Regions from separate parts of the Streptomyces dryopteridis genome, predicted to be linked through region 2. Evidence: predicted binding sites of a transcription regulator. Region 2 holds the regulator's gene; the other holds the start of a gene.
What was found. The regulator HspR, encoded in region 2, represses chaperone genes until heat shock. The targets are predictions, from matches to a motif close to TTGAGNNNNNNNNNCTCAA.
Positions count from the first base shown of each region.

Region 1: the regulator HspR is predicted to act here: its motif matches at 3,324-3,342, upstream of lon (endopeptidase La).

Region 1 covers NZ_CP187113.1:1,666,857-1,673,965, forward strand. Annotated here, with positions in the region: gene ACN20G_RS06725 (hypothetical protein) at 1-248, shown strand, start outside; gene ACN20G_RS06730 (MarR family winged helix-turn-helix transcriptional regulator) at 276-716, opposite strand; gene lon (endopeptidase La) at 878-3,301, opposite strand; gene ACN20G_RS06740 (DUF4097 family beta strand repeat-containing protein) at 3,453-4,250, opposite strand; gene ACN20G_RS06745 (TetR/AcrR family transcriptional regulator) at 4,331-4,972, opposite strand; gene ACN20G_RS06750 (MFS transporter) at 5,121-6,434, shown strand; gene ACN20G_RS06755 (glycoside hydrolase family 3 N-terminal domain-containing protein) at 6,542-7,109, shown strand, end outside.
Region 2 covers NZ_CP187113.1:3,068,180-3,075,288, reverse strand. Annotated here, with positions in the region: gene clpB (ATP-dependent chaperone ClpB) at 1-1,390, opposite strand, end outside; gene ACN20G_RS13085 (pyridoxamine 5'-phosphate oxidase family protein) at 1,641-2,051, shown strand; gene ACN20G_RS13080 ((2Fe-2S)-binding protein) at 2,172-2,486, opposite strand; gene ACN20G_RS13075 (hypothetical protein) at 2,486-2,752, opposite strand; gene ACN20G_RS13070 (helix-turn-helix transcriptional regulator) at 2,963-4,081, shown strand; gene ACN20G_RS13065 (heat shock protein transcriptional repressor HspR) at 4,181-4,639, opposite strand; gene dnaJ (molecular chaperone DnaJ) at 4,641-5,825, opposite strand; gene grpE (nucleotide exchange factor GrpE) at 5,859-6,542, opposite strand; gene dnaK (molecular chaperone DnaK) at 6,542-7,109, opposite strand, start outside.

The DNA.
Region 1 (7,109 bases), 1.4 Mb from region 2:
CCTCCCGCGCCGTCCTGGGCGAAACGCCCCGCGCGCGGGTGACGGACATCGTCGCGTTGACCGACGGGGCGAGCCGCTGGGTGGACACCTTCGCCGAGGGCGACTGGACGGAGTGCGCGGAGCTGGTCCGGGCGCACGGGGCGCGGGCTCTGGTCGACCGGGTCCGCGCCGTCGAACGGGACCCGGAGCGGACCGCGGCCCGGTACAAGCGGCACGACGACGCCTCGGTCGCGCACGCCGCGCTCTGAGCGGGCCGCGACCCGGTCGCGCCCGGACTACTCGGAGCCCTGGTTGAGCTGGTGCAACAGCCGGGCGAGTTCGGCGACCTCGCCGCGGTCCCAGTCGGCGAGGTTGCGCATGTAGCGGACCCGGCGGGCGTCGCGGACCTTCAGGAAGCGTTCGCGGCCCTCGGCCGTGAGGTCGATGAGGAAGGCCCGGCCGTCGGCGGGGTCGGGGGCCCGGGTGACCAGGCCCAGTTCCTCCAGCGCCCGCAGCTGCCGGCTCATCGTCGCCTTGCCCACGCCGAAGTACGAGGCGAGTTCGGTGGCCCGCTGGAGGCCGCCCGCCTCCAGCCGCACCAGCAACCCGTACGCGGCGGGCTCCAGCTCCGGGTGCAGCTCCCGGGCCATCTCCCCCGAGGAGGCGCGGGCCCGGCGCAGCAACACGGACAGTTCCCGCTCCAACGCGAGGAACTCCTGGTCCTCGTTCCCCTGCACGTGTCACTCCCGCTTCCCAGGGAGCCCCGCCTGGCGGGGCGCCGGATCGACGACCCGATGGGAACAGTATTTCGCAGCCGCCCGCCGGCGCGGCCCGCGCGGGGGCCCGGGAACGACGCTCACGCCGTTCCCGGGCCCGGCTCCCCGCCCGGCCGCCGCGATCAGGCGGCCACCGAGGCGTCCTCCCGCTCCGCGCCCGCGTCCGTGCCGGCCGGCGCGAGGGCCAGGGCCAGCACCTGCCGCACGTCGGTCACCGCGTGCACCCGCAGCTTCTCCAGCACCTCCGCCGGCACGTCGTCCAGGTCGGCCTCGTTGCGCTTGGGGATGATCACGGTGGTGATCCCGGCCCGGTGCGCGGCCAGCAGCTTCTGCTTCACCCCGCCGATCGGCAGCACCCGCCCGGTCAGCGAGACCTCGCCGGTCATCGCCACGTCCGTGCGGACCTGCCGGCCCGACAGCAGCGAGGCCAGGGCCGTGGTCAGGGTGATCCCGGCGCTGGGGCCGTCCTTGGGCACCGCGCCCGCCGGGAAGTGCACGTGCACGCCCCGGTCCTTCAGGTCGGCGACCGGCAGTTCCAGTTCCGCGCCGTGCGAGCGCAGGAAGCTGAGCGCGATCCGCGCCGATTCCTTCATCACGTCCCCGAGCTGGCCGGTCAGGGTCAGGCCCGCCGCCCCGGTCTCCGGGTCGGCCAGCGATGCCTCCACGAACAGCACGTCGCCACCCGCGCCGGTGACCGCGAGGCCGGTGGCCACCCCGGGCACCGCCGTGCGCCGCTCGGCCGGGTCCTGGGCCGACTCCGGCACGTGGTGCGGCCGGCCGATCAGGTCCCGCAGGTCCTCGGCGCCCAGGGTGCTCGGCAGTTCCCGCTCGCCGAGCTCGGCCTGCGAGGCCACCTTGCGCAGTACGCGCGCCAGCGCCCGTTCCAGGGTCCGCACCCCGGCCTCCCGGGTGTACTCGCCGGCCAGGCGGCGCAGCGCGTCCTCCCCGACGGTGACCTCCTCGGCCCCGAGCCCGGCCCGTTCCAGCTGCCGGGGCAACAGGTGGTCGCGGGCGATGACCACCTTCTCGTCCTCGGTGTACCCGTCGAGCCGGACGATCTCCATCCGGTCGGCCAGCGCCTCCGGGATCGACTCCAGCACGTTGGCGGTGGCCAGGAAGACCACGTCGCTGAGGTCGAGCTCCACCTCCAGGTAGTGGTCGCGGAAGGTGTGGTTCTGCGCCGGGTCCAGCACCTCCAGGAGGGCGGCGGCCGGGTCGCCCCGGAAGTCCGAGCCCACCTTGTCGATCTCGTCGAGGAGGACGACCGGGTTCATCGACCCGGCCTCCTTGATCGCCCGCACGATCCGGCCGGGCAGCGCGCCCACGTAGGTGCGCCGGTGGCCGCGCACCTCGGCCTCGTCCCGGACGCCGCCGAGGGCGACCCGGACGAACTTGCGGCCCATGGCGTGCGCCACCGACTCGCCCAGCGAGGTCTTGCCCACGCCGGGCGGCCCGACCAGTGCCAGCACGGCCCCGCCGCGCCGGCCGCCGATCACGCCCAGGCCCCGGTCCTCGCGCCGCTTGCGCACGGCCAGGTACTCGGTGATCCGGTCCTTCACGTCGGCCAGCCCGGCGTGTTCGGCGTCGAGGATCTCCCGGGCGCCCCGGATGTCGTACACGTCCTCGGTGCGCTCGTGCCAGGGCAGTTCCAGCACCGTGTCCAGCCAGGTGCGGATCCAGGCGCCCTCGGGGTTCTGGTCGCTGGCCCGCTCCAGCTTGTCGACCTCCTTCAGCGCGGCCTCCCGCACCTTCTCGGGCAGGTCGGCGGCCTCCAGGCGGGCCCGGTAGTCGTCTGAGCCCTCGCCCTCGGCCTCGCCGTTCAGCTCGCGCAGCTCCTTGCGCACGGCCTCCAGCTGCCGGCGCAGCAGGAACTCGCGCTGCTGCTTGTCCACGCCCTCCTGCACGTCCTTGGCGATGGACTCGGCCACGTCCTGCTCCGCGAGGTGCTCGCCGAGCGCGGTCACGGCCAGCCGCAGCCGGGCCACCGGGTCGGCGGTCTCCAGCAGTTCGACCTTCTGGGCCAGGGTGAGGAACGGCGAGTAGCCCGAGTTGTCGGCGAGCGCGCCGACCCCCTCGATCTGCTGCACCCGGTCCACGACCTGCCAAGCCCCGCGGCCCCGCAGCCAGGTCGTGGCCAGGGCCTTGTACTCCTTGACCAGTTCGACCACGGCCCCCGGCAGCGGGTCGGGCACCGACTCGTCGACGGTCTCGCCCTCCACCCACAGGGCCGCGCCGGGTCCGGTGGTGCCGGCGCCGATCCGGATCCGGCCCACGCCGCGGATCAGCGCACCCTGGTCACCGCCGGAGAGCCGGCCGACCTGCTCGACCGTGCCGAGCGTGCCGGTGGCCGCGTACTTGCCGTCGACCCGGGGCACGAGCAGCACCCGGGGCTTGCCCCCGCCGCCCTTGGCGGCTACCTGCGCGGCCTCGACGGCGGCGCGCACCTCCCCGTCCGACAGGTCGAGCGGCACGACCATCCCGGGCAGCACGACCTCGTCGTCAAGCGGCAGCACGGGCAGAGTGAGCGTTACGGACGTCGAAGCCATGATCTTCCCTCCGGCAGTGAAGTTGAGCTATGTGCACTCAATGCATGTGAGCCGCAGAGTGTTCCCCAACCCGAGTTCACCCTGAGCGAACACCTTCACCGCCGCCCCCACCCCCTCCAACGCCCCGCGCCCGCGTTTGCGTCCCGACCCCTCAGTGCTCCACCGTCGCGTCGCCCGAGCCGCTGGTCACGTCGAGGGTCGCGACCGCCGTGCCGGAGGTGGGCACGGAGACCGTCCGGTCGCCCGAGCCCGTCTTGCCGGTCACGCGGTAGGGGCCGCCCGGCACCCGCACGGTCGTGTCGCCCGAGCCGCTGCGGGCCCGGAGCGAGCCGGGGGCGGCGGCCCAGGCCAGCACGAGGTTGCCGGAGGAGGTCTCGGCGGTGGTGTCGCGGGCCTTGAGGCCGGTGCCGACCACGTCGCCGGAGGAGGCGGCGAGGCGCAGGGTGCCGGTGACGTTCTCGGCCCGGACGTCGCCGGAGGAGGTGCTCAGCTCGGCGTCGGCCACCCCGCGCGCCGTCACGTCCCCGCTGCTCGCCCCGAGCCGGACCCGGGTGCCGGCCGGCACCTCGATCACCCAGTCCGCGCTGCACCCGCGGATCCCCTCCGAGCAGCCCTTGTCCACGGTGAGCACCCCGCCACTGACCTTCTGGGTGGGCTTGGGGGCGGTGTCGCCGACGTAGTGGATCGCGCGGGTGACGCGGGTGGTGGTGTCGGTGGAGCCGGCCGGGCGGGCCACCACCTCGACGTTCCCGGAGCCGTTGTCGGTGATCTCCACGTCGGTGACCCGGTCGGTGACGGTGGCCTCGGAGCGGAGGATCTTGGTGCGGGTCAGCACGTCCGAGGGGGAGCATCCGGTGGTCAGGAGGGCGCCGGCCGCGGCGGCGGCGAGCCCCGCGACGAGGGCGGGACGGAGGGTGCGGCGGCTGCGGGGGTGCTGGGCTGCGGTCATGTCCCCAGCCTGGTCGACCGGGGGCCCGCCGTCGCTGGGGCGGGCGCCCGACAGGGGGGTGGGGTCTTCCCCACCCCCGGTCATCCGGCGGGCGGGGCGGCCCACAGCATGAGCCGGTCGAGGTGGGCGCGGACGCCGGCGGCCATGTCCACGGCCTCGGGGTCGAGCAGCCACTGGATCTGGAGGCCGTCCATGACGGCGAGGAGTTCGCGGCCCACGGCCTCCAGGTCGAGGTCGGCGCGCAGTTCGCCGCGTTCCCGGCCGGCGCGGAGCACGCCGACGGTGTGGTCGAGGACGCGGGCGTAGCGCTGCCGGAAGTAGGCGTGGGCGGGGTGCGCGGGGTCGGCCGACTCGCCGACGAGCACGCTGAACATGCGGACGATGCCGGGCCGGCGCGCGTTGTCCTCGACGAGGGAGACCAGGGTGTCCCAGTAGGCGGCGGTGGTCTCGGCGGGCACGGCGAAGAGGCGTTCGATGTCGCGTTCCTCGCTCTGGGCGAGCACCGACAGCAGCAGGTCCTCCTTGCCGCGGAAGTGGTGCAGCAGCCCGCCCTGGGTGATGCCGCACTCCTTGGCGATGCGGGCGAGGGAGGAGGCGTGGAAGCCCCATTGCGCGAAGTGCTCGACGGCGGTGTCGAGGATCTTGCGACGCCGCGCGTCCCCGACCGCGTAGGTCCCACGGCCCGTGCCCTCTCGGGCCGTTCGCCCCTGTTCGGATGCCATGCGCTCCACCCTATGCCCCGTCGATTTTCGGCCGGGCGGTGTTTGTGATCCTGCCCACTTTTCAAAACCTTTCGGGTACTCGGTTTTCGTGTCACGGTGGCCCTGCCAGGTCGGCGACGAGGCCGACCGCGCACACCCTGGAGTCCCCATGGCGCTGACGCAGGAACCGGCACAGTCGACATCCGGCCACGGACCGGCCCCCCTCCCACCGGCTCCCGACCCCGATCCCGCGGCCCGTCCCGCCGACGCGCCGGCCCGCCTGATCCTCGGCCTCGTCCTCGCCCAGCTCGGCGTCTGCATCGCCGTGTTCACCCCGATCATCGTCACCCTCGCCCTGCGCGTGGCGCAGATCGTCCCGGACGCCGAGAAGGGCGCGGCCCTCGCCAAGGTCCTCACCGTCGGCGCCGTCCTCGCCCTCGTCGGCAACCCCCTCTTCGGCGCCCTCTCCGACCGCACCACCAGCCGCTTCGGCCGCCGCCGGCCCTGGCTGGTGGGCGGCATGGTGGTGGCCCTGATCGGCCTGACCATCGTGGGCCTGGGCAACAGCGTCGGAATGCTCGTGCTCGGCTGGGCCATCGCCCAGCTCGGCTGCAACGCGGCCCTGTGCATGGTCACCGCCTGCATCCCCGACCTGATCCCCGAGCACCAGCGCGGCCGGGTCTCGGGCATGGTCGGCATGATGATGTCGGTCTCCATGGTGGCCGGCAGCTTCCTGGCCCAGGTCTTCGACGAGAACATGGCGCTGGCCTTCGTGGTGCCCGCCCTGGTCGGCGTCGCCGGCGCCGTGGCCCTGGCCCTCGTGCTGCCCGACCGCCCCGCCCGCCCGGGCTCCTTCGGCCGCTACACGGTCAAGGAGTTCCTGCGCAGCTTCTGGGTGAACCCCGTCAAGCACCGCGACTACGCCTGGAACTTCGTCAGCCGCTTCCTGGTCTTCATCGGCATCGCCTGCGTCACCAGCTACCAGGTCTACTTCCTGATGGACCGGCTCGACGTCCCGGCCGACTCCGTGGCCGCCAAGATGTTCACCACCACCCTCGTCACGGTCGCCGGCGTCGTCCTCGGCTCCCTCGTCGGCGGCTGGAGCTCCGACGGCACGGGCCGCCGCAAGCCCTTCGTGCTGGCCTCCGCCGCCGTCGTCGGCGTCGGCCTCGTGCTGATCGCCACCGCCGACACCTTCGGCATGTTCCTGCTGGCCGTGGCCGTCTTCGGCTTCGGCGAGGGCCTCTACCTCGCGGTGGACGTGGCCCTGGCCGCCGCCGTCCTGCCCGACCCCGAGACCGCCGCCAAGGACATGGGCGTCCTCAACATCGCCAACGCCCTCCCCCAGTCCCTCGTCCCGATGATCGCCCCCTTCATCCTCGCGATCGGCGGCGGCGGGAACTACGGGGCCCTGTTCCTCTTCGGCGGCGTCTGCGCGGCCGTCGGCGCCGCCCTCGTCCAGCTCATCCGCTCGGTCCGCTGACCCGACCCCTCCCGAAGGAAGGCCACACCGCCGTGACCACGCACACCCCCGCCTACCGCGACGCCTCCCTCCCCGTCGACCGGCGCGTCGAGGACCTGCTCTCCCGCATGACGCTGGAGGAGAAGGCCGGCCAGCTCTTCCACTCCATGCTGATGATGAACGAGGACGGCACCCCGGTCACCGAGACCGACGGCTCCATGCTCCCGCTGACCACCCCCGAACTGGTCGTGGACCGCCACCTCACCCACTTCAACCTGCTCGGCTCCCACGGCGCCCGCGAGATGGCCCTGTGGCAGAACGCCGTCCAGGCCATGGCCGCCGACACCCGCCTGGGCATCCCCGTCACCCTCTCCACCGACCCCCGGCACGCCTTCACCGAGAACGTCGGCGCCTCCTTCAACGCCGGCGCCTTCTCCGCCTGGCCCGAATCCCTGGGCCTGGCCGCCATCGGCGACGCCGAACTCGTGCGCCGCTTCGCCGACACCGTCCGTCGCGAATACCTCGCCGTCGGCTTCCGGGTCGCCCTCCACCCCCAGATCGACCTGGCCACCGAACCCCGCTGGTCCCGCCAGTCCGGCACCTTCGGCTCCGACGCCGCCCTCTCCTGCGAACTGGTCCGCGCCTACGTGCACGGCCTCCAGGGCGACACCCTCGGCCCCCGCTCCGTCTCCGCCA
Region 2 (7,109 bases):
AGCGGGCGGTCAGGCCGCGCAGTTCCTCCTCCCGGTCGGCGAGGTCCTTCAGCAGCCGGGCCAGGCGCTCGCGGGAGGCGGCGTCCGACTCGTTGCGCAGGGCCAGTTCCTCCATGCGCAGGCGGTCCACGGAGCGCTGGAGCTCGTCGATCTCCACGGGCGAGGAGTCGATCTCCATGCGGAGCCGGGAGGCGGCCTCGTCCACGAGGTCGATTGCCTTGTCGGGCAGGAAGCGGGAGGTGATGTAGCGGTCGGAGAGGGTGGCGGCGGAGACGAGCGCGCCGTCGTTGATGACCACCTTGTGGTGGGCCTCGTAGCGGCCCTTGAGCCCGCGCAGGATCGCGATGGTGTCCTCGACGCTGGGCTCGGCCACGAGCACCTGCTGGAAGCGGCGCTCCAGGGCGGGGTCCTTCTCGATCCGCTCGCGGTACTCGTCGAGGGTGGTCGCGCCGACCATGCGCAGTTCGCCGCGGGCCAGCATCGGCTTCAGCATGTTGCCGGCGTCCATGGCGGAGTCCCCGCCGGCGCCCGCGCCGACCACCGTGTGCAGCTCGTCGATGAACGTGATGATCTGGCCGTCGCTCTCCTTGATCTCGGCCAGCACGGTCTTGAGGCGCTCCTCGAACTCGCCCCGGTACTTGGCGCCGGCGACCATCGCGCCGAGGTCGAGGGAGACCAGCCGCTTGCCCTTGAGGGACTCGGGCACGTCGCCCTTGACGATGCGCTGCGCGAGCCCCTCGACGACGGCCGTCTTGCCGACGCCGGGCTCGCCGATCAGCACCGGGTTGTTCTTGGTGCGGCGGGAGAGGACCTGGACGACCCGGCGGATCTCCTGGTCCCGCCCGATGACGGGGTCGAGCCGGCCCTCGCGGGCGGCGGCGGTGAAGTCCGTGCCGAACTTCTCCAGGGCCTTGTACTGGCCCTCCGGGTCGGGGGTGGTCACCCTGCGTGCTCCTCGTGCGTTCTGGAAGGCGTCGAGCAGGGCGCGCGCGGTCGCGCCCTGGGCGGTCATGACCTCGCCGGCCGCGCCGCCCTTGGCGGCGATCGCGATCAGGAGGTGCTCGGTGGAGAGGTAGGTGTCGCCGAGCCGGCCCGCCTCGGCGTCGGCCTCGGCGAGGACGGCGAGCAGGTCGCGGCTGGGCTGCGGGGGTGCGACGGTGGAACCGGCGACGCTGGGCAGGCCCGCCAGGATCCGGTCGGCGCCCGCGCGGATCGCGGCCTGGTCGGCGCCGACGGCGGCGAGCAGGTCGGTGACGTTCTCGTTGTCCTGCCCGGCGAGCAGGGCCGGCAGCAGGTGGGCCGGGGTCAGGTCGGGGTGGCCGTCCTTGGCGGCGCGGGCCGCCGCCGCGTTCAGGGCCTCCCGGCTCCGGTTGGTCAGTTCGGCGTCCACGTGCGCCTTCTCCTCTCCCTCTCCGTACAGATGCTGACACGCTCAACGTGCACAAAGTTGAGTCTATTCCACTCAAGGTGAATCCGGCACCCCGACCCCGCACGGATCAGGGGCGGCTCGGGGGCGTTTCGGGGGTGTCTCAGGGGTGCGCACGGGGCGCGCGGGGCGGGGAGGGCGGCGGGAACGCGCGGGCGCGGGCCGGCCGGGTCCCGCCTCCCGCGACCGGCCGGGCCTTCCGTACCCTTCGCGCATGGCTCACGACGCGCTCGATCCGACCCCGGAGTTCCTGGCCTTCTGGCGGGAACGGCTGCTGTGCACGCTGACGACCCCTCGCGCCGACGGCACCCCGCACGTGGTGCCCGTGGGGGTGACCTACGACCCCGAGGCGGGGCTGGCGCGCGTGATCACGCGGTCCGGCAGCCGCAAGGTCCGCAACGTGGAGGAGGCGCACGCGCGCGGGCAGGCCCCCCGGGTGGCCGTGTGCCAGCTCGACGGGGGCCGCTGGGCCACCCTGGAGGGCGTCGCGCGGGTGGTCCGGGACCCGGAGGCCGTCGCGGACGCGGTGGCCCGTTACGCGGAGCGCTACGGGCGCGTGCCGGCGCCCAACCCGGAGCGGGTGCTCATCGAGATCGCCCTCGACCGGGCCATGGGCCGGGCCTGAGCCCCGAAGTCCGCGGCCGACACGGCCGGGAACGACACAACGGCGCCATCGTGGTCAGGTCCACGATGGCGCCGTTGTGTGGGGGAAGCGCCCGGGGCGACGGCAACGAGGGGGATCGCCTCAGGCACTGCGGGGTGTGGCAGGGGTGGCCTCGGAAGCGAAGAGGCTGTGGTCACGGGCGTCGAGGTTGACGAAGACCATGCCGTAGCGGACCTCGCAGCGCACGGGCTGCGGCGCCCCGCGCGGCCGGCGCAGGCACCGGTAGGCCCGCACGTCCTCGTCCTCGTCGCGGGTGATCACGATGGGCTGGCCGAACAGGGTGACCATGAGGGAGTCACCGGCGTGCGGGATGGCCGTGGCGAGGTCGACGAACTGCCAGCCGGAGCGGTAGGCGGAGGCCATCTCGCGGCGGAAGTCGCGGTCGTCGGGTGTCATCAGGCCACGTCCGTCGGCGCGGTGTTCCAGCCGGTGTCGGTGTCGGTGTTCCACCCGGTGTCGATCACGCGGTACGCGCCGGCCCGACCGGGGGCGTTCCACCCGGTGTCGGTGTCGCTGTTCCACCCCGTGTCGATCGAGGCGGGGGCCACGTTCCAGCCGGTGTCGGGACGGGTGCTGTTCCACCCGGTGTCCGCGGACGCCGGGGCCACGTTCCACCCCGTGTCCACCTTGCCGGAGCCGCCGCTGTTCCAACCGGTGTCCACGCCGGCCGCCACGGCCTCCGCGTCGCCGCCTGCGGCGCTGACCGCCCCCCATGCCGCGACAGCGGAGAAAACAACGGCAAGCGCCGAGCGAAGCATTCTCTGATACATGGTCGGCTTCGTCCTCACTTGATGGAATCCTCTCCCCCGCGTGACAGACGATGGCTCATTCGGGCACGTCGCGGCCACAGGGACGATGCATCATGTTCTTGCATGTTCAGGACCCTGGGGGGTGGAGATTTGCCAATAGACCACACAAACCCGACACATCCCCACCCGGTCACGGCCCTCTGCACGGAGGGCTCACGGCTCTACGCCGCCGCGCTCGGCACCGGGCGGATCAGTCGCGGGGAGGTGCGCAACGCTCCCTGCCTGCTCGAATTCGCCCTGCTCCAGCCGGACCCGGACGACGCCAACCAGCTCCGTCCGGTCGCGCCTTCGGTGGCACTCGCGCAACGTCTTCACCCCTTGGAGCGCGAGATCCAGGAGCGGCGTCGCACCGCTGTAGATCTCACCGACGCTTTTGAGCCGTTCCTGACCATCAGCGCGCAGAGCCCCGCCAACACCCACGCCATCACCGTGCTGGAGGGCTTCGACCAGATCAATTCGGCCCTCGACCTCGCCACCGCCGAATGCCACACCGAGGTGCTGACCATCCAGCCCGGCGGCGCCCGACCCTCCCACGTCCTCTCGCAGGCCCTGGAACGGGACGCCCCGCTGATCGACCGGGGTGTCCGGATACGCACCCTCTACCAACACACCGTGCGCCACAGCCAGGGCACCCTCGCGTACGTGGACCGCATCTCGGCCGGCAAGGTGGAGATCCGGACACTGGAGGAGTTGATAGAGCGGCTCATCGTGTTCGACGAGACCGTCGCGTTCATCCCCGCCCAGGACGACCGCAGGGTGGCCCTGGAACTGCGCCACCCGGGGCTGGTCAGCTACCTGATCAAGGTCTTCGACCAGCTGTGGCGGCGGGCCGTGCCCCTGCGCGACGAGGTCACCTACACCCCGACCCCGAACGGCATCACCGGGATCCAGCGCTCCATCGCCCAACTGCTGGTCGAGGGTCACGTGGACGAGGCCATCGCCCGCCGGCTCGGCATGAACGTGCGCACCGCCCGCGCGCACATCGCCCGGCTCGCCACCGCCCTGGGCAGCGGCAGCCGCGCGCAGCTCGGCTACCTGATCGCCCGCTCGGGCATCCTGGACGGCGCCGGGCCGCTGCTGCCGCCGCACGGGGTGCCCGTGCCCCTGGTCGGCCCCGCCGCGTCCCCCGCCCCCGCCCACGCGCCGCCCGCCGACCCCGTGCCCGGCCCCCAGGACCCCTGAGCCCGCCGGACGCGCGCGAAGGGGCCCCGGAGCCCGGCGGATCACTCCGCGCGGGCCCGGGGCCCCTTCTCACGTGCGCGCCCGGTCGGGCGGCGGTCTTCAGTCGACGTGACCGCCCGGCCGCTTGGGCCGCCAGACCACCAGGGCCGAGGACGGCGGCCGCGGCGGCTGGTAGGGCACCAGGTCGCGCCGGTAGGACGCGTGCACCTGGGCCTCGCGCTGGCGCATCGCCGCCGCCGCGCCGTCGACCTGCGTCGCCAGCTCGGCGACCCGCTGCTGGAGCGCGGCCACCTGGTTCTCCAGTTCGATGATCCGCTTGATGCCGGCGAGGTTGATGCCCTCGTCCTGGGAGAGCGCCTGCACGGTGCGCAGCAGCTCGATGTCCCGGGCCGAGTAGCGCCGCCCCCGACCGGCCGTGCGGTCCGGCGAGACCAGGCCCAAGCGGTCGTACTGCCGCAGGGTCTGCGGGTGCAGACCGGAGAGCTGGGCGGCCACCGAGATCACGTAGACCGGGGTCTCGTCGGTCAGTTCATAGGGATCACGTCGGCGACCGTCCATGTCATGCTCCCTTCGCGGCCTCGAACAACGCGGCCCGCGGATCCTCTTCCGCCATCGCGTCGCGGTAACTCTCCAACGCCTCGCGCGCCTTGTCCGACAACTGGTCCGGCACGGCGACCTCCACGGTCACCAGCAGGTCGCCCCGGGTGCCGTCCTTGCGGACCGCGCCCTTGCCGCGGGCCCGCATGGTCCGCCCGTTGGGCGTGCCCGCGGGCAGCTTCAGGGTGACCGTCGGACCGGCCAGGGTGGGCACCCGCACCTCGCCGCCGAGCGCGGCCTCCGTGAAGGAGACCGGCACCGTGACGGTGAGGTTGTCGCCCTTGCGGCCGAACACGGGGTGCGCGTCCACGTGCACGACGACGAACAGGTCGCCCGCCGGCCCGCCGCGCTCCCCGGGCGCGCCCTTGCCGCGCAGCCGGATCCGCTGCCCGTCGGAGACGCCCGGCGGGACCCGCACCTGCATGGTGCGGGCGCTCTGCGCCCGACCGCTGCCCTTGCACACGTCGCACGGGGTCTCGGCGATCAGGCCGCGCCCCCGGCAGTCCGCGCACGGGTCGGTGAGCGAGAAACCGCCGCCGCTGCCGCGCGAGACCTGCCCGGTGCCGACGCAGGTCGGGCACACCCGGGGGGTGCCGTTCTTGTCGCCGGTGCCCGAACACGCCTTGCACGGGGCCTGCGAGGACATCCGCAGCGGGACCGTGGCCCCGTCCACCGCCTCGGTGAAGCTGAGCGTCACCTCGGACTCGATGTCCTGCCCGCGCCGGGGCTGGGCGCGCGTTCCGGCGCCGCCCGCCCCGCCTCGGTTGAACAGGCCGCCGAACACGTCGCCGAGTCCGCCGCCGAAGCCGCCGGCGCCCTGGCCGGCGGCTCCCTGGCCGCCGAAGAGGTCACCGAGGTCGAAGTTGAACGAGCCGCCGCCCGCGCCCGGGCCGGGGCGGAAGCCGCCGCTGCCGAACAGGGCGCGCGCCTCGTCGTACTCCTTGCGCTTCTTGGGGTCGCCGATGACGTCGTTCGCCTCGGAGATCTCCTTGAACCGCTCCTCGGCCTCCGCGTTGCCCTTGTTGGCGTCCGGGTGGAACTCGCGGGCGAGTTTCCGGTACGCCTTCTTGATCTCGGCCTCGGTGGCGTCCTTCGGGACACCGAGAACCTTGTAGTAGTCCTTCTCCACGAAGTCCTTCGTGCTCATCCCCGGTGTCCCTCCTCTCGGTCCTCGCCTGCGTCAGCCCTTGTCGGGGGCATCCGTGTCCTCGCCCGCCTCCGCGGCCGGGGACTTCTCCCCCTCCGCGGACTCGGACTTGGGCGCCGCCCCCGGCTGGGGTTCGGCGACGGCCACCCGCGCGGGGCGGATGGTGCGCTCGCCGATGCGATACCCGGGCTGGAGGATCGCCACGCAGGTCGTCTCGGTGACGTCCGGCGCGTAGCTGTGCATCAGCGCCTCGTGGATCGTCGGGTCGAAGGGCTCGCCCTCCTTGCCGAACTGCTGGAGGCCCATCTTCGCGATGACCGTCTCCAGCGATTCGGCGACCGACTTGAAGCCGCCGGTGAGCTCGCCGTGCTCACGGGCCCGGCCGACGTCGTCGAGGGTGGGCAGCAGCTCGGTCAGGAGGTTCGCGACGGCGATCTCCTTGACCGCGATGCGGTCCCGCTCGACCCGGCGGCGGTAGTTCTGGTACTCCGCCTGGAGGCGCTGAAGGTCCGCGGTGCGCTCGCCGAGCGCGGTGCGGGCCTGGTCAAGCTCGGCGAGGAGCGACACGTCGCGCGCGAGGTCGTCGTCGGCCGGGGCCGCCCCCTCCGCCTTGTCGGCGGAGGAGGCGGACTTCGACGCGGCGTCCTCGGAGCCGGCCTTGCCCTTGCCGGCGGGGCCGTCGGACTTCTCGTCGAAGCCCGGGGTCTCCTCCGACATCAGGCAGCGCCGCCCTTCGGCTTCTCGTCGTCGACGATCTCGGCGTCGACGACGTCGTCGTCGGCCTTGGCCTGGGCGTCACCGGCGGGGGCGCCGGCGGCCGCGCCCTGGGCGTCGGCGTAGATGGCCTGGCCCAGCTTCTGGCTGACCGCGGCGACCTTCTCGGTCGCGGTGCGGATCTCGGCGGTGTCCTCGCCCTTGAGCTTGTCCTTCAGCTCGGCGACGGCGGTCTCGACCTCGGTCTTGACCTCGGCCGGGACCTTGTCCTCGTTGTCCTTGACGAACTTCTCCGTCTGGTACACGAGCTGCTCGGCCTGGTTGCGGGTCTCGGCGGCCTCGCGGCGGCGGGTGTCCTCCTCCGCGTACTGCTCGGCCTCCTGACGCATCCGGTCGACCTCGTCCTTGCCGAGCGAGGAGCCGCCGGTGACGGTCATCTTCTGTTCCTTGCCCGTGCCCAGGTCCTTGGCGGTCACGTGCATGATGCCGTTGGCGTCGATGTCGAAGGACACCTCGATCTGCGGCACGCCGCGCGGGGCCGGCGGCAGGCCGGTCAGCTCGAACATGCCG